DNA from 2 places in the Flavobacterium inviolabile genome. Region 1 is predicted to be linked to the other one. Evidence: riboswitches for the same ligand, from Rfam matches in the RefSeq annotation. Region 1 holds a riboswitch; the other holds the start of a gene.
What was found. A riboswitch is a leader RNA that binds a small molecule or an ion and turns the genes downstream of it on or off. The one in region 1 is predicted to bind S-adenosylmethionine.
Positions count from the first base shown of each region.

Region 2: linked by a shared signal. The riboswitch ahead of HW120_RS13150 (Na+/H+ antiporter NhaC family protein) and the one ahead of HW120_RS06175 (homocysteine S-methyltransferase family protein) in region 1 are both predicted to bind S-adenosylmethionine.

Region 1 covers NZ_CP058278.1:1,416,182-1,419,601, reverse strand. The annotation lists gene metH (methionine synthase) at 1-1,142, opposite strand, end outside; gene HW120_RS06175 (homocysteine S-methyltransferase family protein) at 1,142-2,143, opposite strand; SAM riboswitch class I at 2,324-2,445, opposite strand; gene HW120_RS06170 (trans-sulfuration enzyme family protein) at 2,523-3,420, opposite strand, start outside.
Region 2 covers NZ_CP058278.1:2,931,753-2,935,172, forward strand. The annotation lists gene fabG (3-oxoacyl-[acyl-carrier-protein] reductase) at 1-198, opposite strand, end outside; gene HW120_RS13150 (Na+/H+ antiporter NhaC family protein) at 274-1,596, opposite strand; SAM-I-IV-variant riboswitch at 1,661-1,758, opposite strand; gene HW120_RS13155 (Crp/Fnr family transcriptional regulator) at 1,900-2,436, shown strand; gene HW120_RS13160 (DinB family protein) at 2,494-3,093, shown strand; gene sucD (succinate--CoA ligase subunit alpha) at 3,146-3,420, opposite strand, start outside.

The DNA.
Region 1 (3,420 bases):
ATTTTTCCGCTGCCGAATAAATCGCCCACGACATTCATACCGTTCATCAGGTTGATCTCAATTACTTCAATAGGTTTCGCTGCCTGTAGTCTTGCTTCTTCCACATCTGTTTCTATAAACTCATCGATTCCTTTTACCAAAGCATACGTGAGTTTATCCTGTACCGAACCGGTTCGCCATTCCTGAGCCTGTTTTTCGGTTGTTTTTACATCGCCTTTTACATTTTCGGCAAATGCCAGCAAGCGTTCGGTGGCATCGTCCCGGCGGTCTAACAATACATCTTCTACATGTTCCAGTAAGTCTTTCGGGATCTCATCATATACTTCCAGCATTTCCGGATTGACAATACCCATCGACATACCGTGCTGAATGGCATGGTATAAAAAGGCTGAGTGCATCGCTTCCCGTACCCTGTCGTTTCCTCTGAAAGAAAAGGAAACATTGCTCACCCCGCCGCTCACATTGGTATACGGCAAGTTTTCCCGGATCCATTTTGTTGCCAGAAAGAAATCGATCGCATTACGGCGGTGTTCTTCCATTCCGGTTGCTACCGGGAAAATATTGGGATCGAAAATAATATCTTCGGGCGGGAATCCTACTTTATCTACTAAAACGTCATACGAACGTTTACAGATTTCGAGACGGCGTTCGTAAGTATCGGCTTGTCCGACCTCATCGAAGGCCATGACAATTACCGCTGCACCATATCGTTTTACGAGTTTGGCATGATGAATAAACAGTTCTTCCCCTTCTTTTAAGCTGATGGAGTTTACCACACATTTTCCCTGGGCTACTTTTAATCCGGCTTCAATGATTTCCCATTTGGAACTGTCAATCATTACCGGAACCCTTGAAATATCCGGTTCGGAGGCAATCAGATTCAGGAATTTTGTCATGGCATAAACACCATCCAGCATTCCTTCATCCATATTAATATCAATAATCTGTGCCCCTCCTTCTACCTGCATCCGGGCAATATCTAATGCTTCTTCATATTTCTCTTCTTTTATCAAACGCAAAAATTTTCGCGAGCCGGTAACATTGGTACGTTCCCCGACATTCACGAAAATACTTTCCGGTGTGATTAACAACGGTTCGAGTCCTGATAATTTTAAATATTTTTTACAGTCTGCTTCTGCCATTATGCGTTTACTTCTAAAATTCTTGGTTTGTATTCTTTTGCCACTTCAGCAATTAGTTTGATGTGCTCCGGCGTTGTTCCGCAGCATCCTCCGATGATGTTGATCAGGTTGTCGTCTAAGTATTCTTTGATCAGCAACTGCATCTCTTCCGGCGTCTGGTCATATTGTCCAAAAGCATTCGGCAATCCGGCATTCGGATGTGCCGATACATTAAAGGACGTGTTGTGTGCCAATCGCTTTAAGTAGGGTTTTAGCTGATCGGCTCCCAAGGCGCAGTTAAAGCCTACGCTTAACAAGGGGATATGAGAGATGGAGATCAAAAAGGCTTCTACGGTTTGTCCGGATAATGTTCTTCCGGAAGCATCGGTAATTGTTCCGCTCACCATGACAGGAATATCCAGATTGCGTTCTTCCTTTACCTCATCTATTGCAAATAAGGCCGCTTTGGCATTGAGCGTATCGAAGATGGTTTCGACCAAAAGGATATCGCTTCCGCCATCGATCAACGCTTCTACCTGCTGTTTATAGGCAATTCTCAAATCGTCGAAAGTAACCGCCCTAAATCCGGGGTCGTTTACATCCGGCGACATGCTTGCCGTACGGTTGGTCGGCCCGATGGAACCGGCAACAAATCTTGGTTTTTCAGGGTTTAAGGACGTAAACTCATCAGCGACTTCACGGGCTATTTTAGCCGATTCGTAGTTGAGTTCGTACACCAGGTCTTCCAGATGATAATCGGCCATACCGATAGTAGTGCCGGAAAAAGTATTGGTTTCCACAATATCGGCTCCGGCTTCAAAGTATTTGGCATGAATTTCACGGATTGCCTGCGGCTGAGTGAGCGACAGCAAGTCGTTATTTCCTTTTAAAGGATGTGGAAAATCTTTAAAACGTTCGCCTCTGAAATCTTCTTCAGAGAAGTTATAGCGCTGCAACATGGTTCCCATTGCTCCGTCGAGAATGAGTATCCTGTTTTGTATGGCTTCTTTAATTTTTGACATTGGTTTGTTTTTTATTTTGTTCACAAACTTTGCCAAAGCACAATACTGTTTACAACGCAGTTGACGTATGGATATACGAAAACCGGGACAGTTTTATATTGTCTTTAGCAGCTTCCGAACCGGGTCCGGAATAAAAAAATGTCATCAGAAAATTGGAGGAGAATACCAGAAAAGTATTCTTTGTTATCTATCCTTAAACCGAAACAGGTTCCGTTTATAAGGTAGAATGTAGCACCTTCTTTATAGATAAAGGGTTGCTAAGGCTTCAATGGGTCTAATCCCTCCGCCTTTCGTGATAACATTTCAGTGTGTATAAGAACAGTGCAAAGTAAAGCAATTGTTTTATACCAACCAAATCTATCTTATAAGTTATTGCTTATCAGGATAGCGCCTGTTTTAAATCGTTAATAATATCGGTTATCGTTTCCAGTCCTACCGATACGCGTACCAGTCCATCGGTAATGCTCACTGCGAGTCGTTCTTCTTCCGTCAGTTTACTGTGTGTTGTCGATGCCGGATGTGTTACTATCGTCCGGGTATCTCCCAGGTTAGCCGACAGGGAACACAATTGTATCTTATCCAGAAATTGTCTTCCGGCGTCAATACCGCCTTTGATTTCAAAAGCGACAATATTTCCGCCCAATCGCATTTGCTTTTTAGCGATCTCATATTGCGGGTGGGATTTTAAAAACGGGTACTTCACCGTTTTTACATTCGGGTGTTCTTCTAAAAATGCCGCTACTTTTTCTGCATTTTCACAGTGCTTCTCGACTCTTACCGCCAAAGTTTCCAGGCTTTTAGACAATACCCAGGCATTGAACGGCGATAAAGACGGACCGGTATTCCGGGAGAACAGATAGATCTCACGGATCAGATCTTCTTTTCCTACCGTGATACCGCCCAGTACCCTTCCCTGACCGTCTATTAGTTTTGTTGCCGAATGGATCACCAGATCGGCACCAAATTGTATCGGGTTCTGGATATAGGGTGTTGCAAAACAGTTGTCGATAATCAGGATCAGGTTGTGCTTTTTCGCAAGCGCTCCCAAATATTCCAGATCCAGTATATCTACAGCAGGATTCGTTGGCGATTCGGCATACAGGATTTTTGTATTCGGCTGAATATAACGTTCAATCGTTTCCGGTTCGGCAATGCTAAAATAGGACGTCGTGATATTCCATTTCGGGAAGTATTTGGTAAACAGCGTGTGTGTAGAACCAAAGACACTGCTGGCGGAAACAATATGATCTCCGGAGTTCAGCAATGCGGCAAAGGTG
Region 2 (3,420 bases), 1.5 Mb from region 1:
CGCAGCATTCGACTGGTATCCTTTTGCTTTTACTCCTAAAGCTATTAATTCATTTTCTAAAGCTTTTGCCGCTTCTGCAGAAGAACTATAAGTAAAAGCTACATTTGCACCTTGTTTTGCAAATACTTCGGCAATTCCTCTTCCGATTCCTCTACTCGCTCCTGTGATGATTGCGGTTTTTCCTTCTAGTAATTTCATATTAAAAATTAAAGTTTGTTTATTTGAAATGAAAGACAAATATAACAATTCGGTTTTAATCCTTATCCTATTGTTTTAAACTTTAAAGAATTTATTGGTTAACCTGTCCCAATGACGGTTATTAATTGCAATCATTGTAAACAGAAACAGGAATACCACATACCAGGTATTCATGATCAGGTCGGTAAAATGGAGTTTCCCGCCCGCATAGTTCAGCAGCAGCAATACCTGCGCACCATACGGCAGTATGCCTTGTACAATACAGCAGAAAATATCCATCACAGTTGCTGTTTTTCGGGAACTCAAATGGTATTCGTCATTAATCTCCCTGGCGATATTCCCGGTAATCACTATCGACACCGTATTGTTCGCAATCGCAAGATTGGTAAAGCTCACCAAAGCACCGATTCCCATTTGTGCGGATCGCTTGCTTTTAATCCTGGCTTTTATTTTGTGCAGCACATAATCGATTCCGCCGGCTTTTGCCACCAATGCCGCCAAACCGCCGGTTAACATGGACAGCAGGAAGATATCGATCATGCTGATAAATCCTTCATATATTTTCTGTGCGAAAACCAAAACCGAAAAATCATGACCAACCAATCCGATAAATCCGGCAGTCAGTATCCCGATCAGTAAGGTTGCAAAAACGTTCACTCCCATCACCGCCAATCCAATCACTAAAAAATACGGCAGTATCGCTATAAATTCATAATTCCCTTTGTTGATGGCAACGGCACTGGTTTCGGTTGTTAAGCCGAGGTATAACAGGATAATTACCGTTATAATGGAAGCCGGCAGAGCAATAAACAGGTTGACTTTAAATTTATCCCGCATTTCACAACCCAAAGATTGCGTCGCCGCAATAGTGGTATCGGAAATAATCGACAGATTATCCCCCAGCATCGCACCGCCTAACAGCGAACCGCTGATTAACGGTAAGGAAGCACCGCTTTTATCGGCCAGGCTTACCGCTATAGGGCCCAAAGCAACTATCGCTCCTACAGATGTTCCGGTAGCGGTAGACAAAAAGGAAGCCACCAGGAAAATTCCTAACGGGAAATATTCAATATCAATGTTGTTGATTCCGAGGTTTACAATCGATTCCACGGCTCCCATTGCCTGCGTCACACTGGCAAAACCGCCCGCCAGCAGGTAAATAAGACACATGGTCATGATTTTACTGTCGCCACAGCCTTTAATTAAAGTATCAATCTTATCTTCTGTCGTATTTTTAAAAAAGATAAAGGCTGCAATAATCCCAATCACTACAGCTAACGGTGAAGGGAAAGCATAAAAATCATTCAGAATGATTCCGGCACCCAGAAAAGTAAAGATAAATACGAATAGTGGCAGCAAAGCTAAAGCATTGCCCTTTTTTTTAGATTTTTTCATCATCGATTGCTTATGAATTTAATTAAGCTCACGACGACAAGCAAAACTGGTCAAGAAAGTAGTGTGTGAAAACAACATTTTTTCCAACAGAATTGGCTTATCGTTTTAGCACCTTGCTCGTTGTTGCAGGTTGCTATCTCTTTTGCGAGATTCGTGATAACGGTGGCAAATATAATTCTTTTTTTGTCTTATTTTCACAACAAGTCGTTTTTTGATAAAAAAATAACAACATTTCACCCTAAAAGACGCTGCTCAGGATTTCGCATTATTCGTTTTTTTATTAATTTTATGGCAATATTCACACCAATGACAGCAATAGAAATATTAAATTCGCTACTCAACGAAAATTTACTTTGGGAAAATGAAATCGTATTCCGGCGGAACGAATACCTTGCCAGTGAAGGCACCGTAAACACTTTTGTATACTTTGTGATTAGCGGAAGCCTTCGTATTTATACCCTGGACGGTAACGAAGAGAACACCATCCGTTTTGGGTATAAAGATTCCTTTATTACGGCAATTGACAGCTTTTTTACCGAAAGACCGACCGGTTTTTACATTCAGGCACTAAAAAAGACCACTGTGAAAGTGATTTCCAAAAAAGTTTTACTGGAATTTATCGAAAGTGATGCCAGCCGGCTAAAATTATGGAACAGCATCCTTAGCCTTTTGATTGTACAGCAAATGGAACGGGAAAAAGATTTACTGATCTTCTCACCTGCCGAGCGGTATAAAAGCATCCTGAACAGAAGTCCGCAGCTGTTCCAGGAAATCCCGGATAAATACATCGCTTCCTATTTGCGGATGACGGCCGAAACTTTTTCACGAATCAAAAAGTCTTGACCTGAATCAATTTTTAATTCCTTGTTATCGCTGAATTTTGCAGTAAACAATTGAATCATGAAAACAGACGCATTACTAGACGAACTTACGGCGGTAACCCTTAACAATATTGCGATTGCCAATCATTTTAAAACACTGGATACCGAAGCGCTGAATTGGCGGCAGTTCACTAAAAGCTGGACCATACTGGAATGTATTGAGCATTTAAACCGTTATGGTGATTTTTACACCAAAGCGCTGTACAACGCCATCCGCAATACAAAATTTAAAAAACCGGAACCGGTATACAAAAGCGGATTACTGGGCGGTTATTTTGCCCGGACAATCAAAGAAACCGGCACCAAGAAAATGAAAACATTCCGGGCTTACGATCCTTTAGGCATTTCTTTAAACGAAATTATTCTCGATATTTTTATTGCACAGCAGGAAGAACTGCTGCAATGTCTTGACAGCGCCAGACAGGTGAATGTCATGAAAAGTAAAACCGGGATCAGTATTTCCAAATGGATCAGACTGCAACTGGGCGATACCTTCCAGTTTGTGATCTACCACAATGAAAGACATTTAAAACAGGCGGAAAGTATTTTAAAACAGTACAACCACCAATATCTTCCGGTGTTTAAAATACAGGAATTTAACCATCAGGAAGATCTATAAAAAAAGCCTTACGAAATTCGTAAGGCTTTTTTAGTATAATGAGATTAGAAAATTATCCTAATACTTCTTTTACTTTTTTACCGATTTCAGCTGGTGAATCTACCACGTGAATTCCGTTTTCTTTCATGATACGTTTTTTAGCTTCCGCTGTATCATCAGCACCACCAACAATTGCACCGGCATGTCCCATTGTTCTTCCTTTAGGAGCAGTTTCTCCGGCAATGAATCCAATTACAGGCTTACGGTTACCGTCAGCTTTGATCCAACGTGCAGCATCTGCTTCCAATTGTCCACCGATCTCACCGATCATGATGATACATTCTGTTT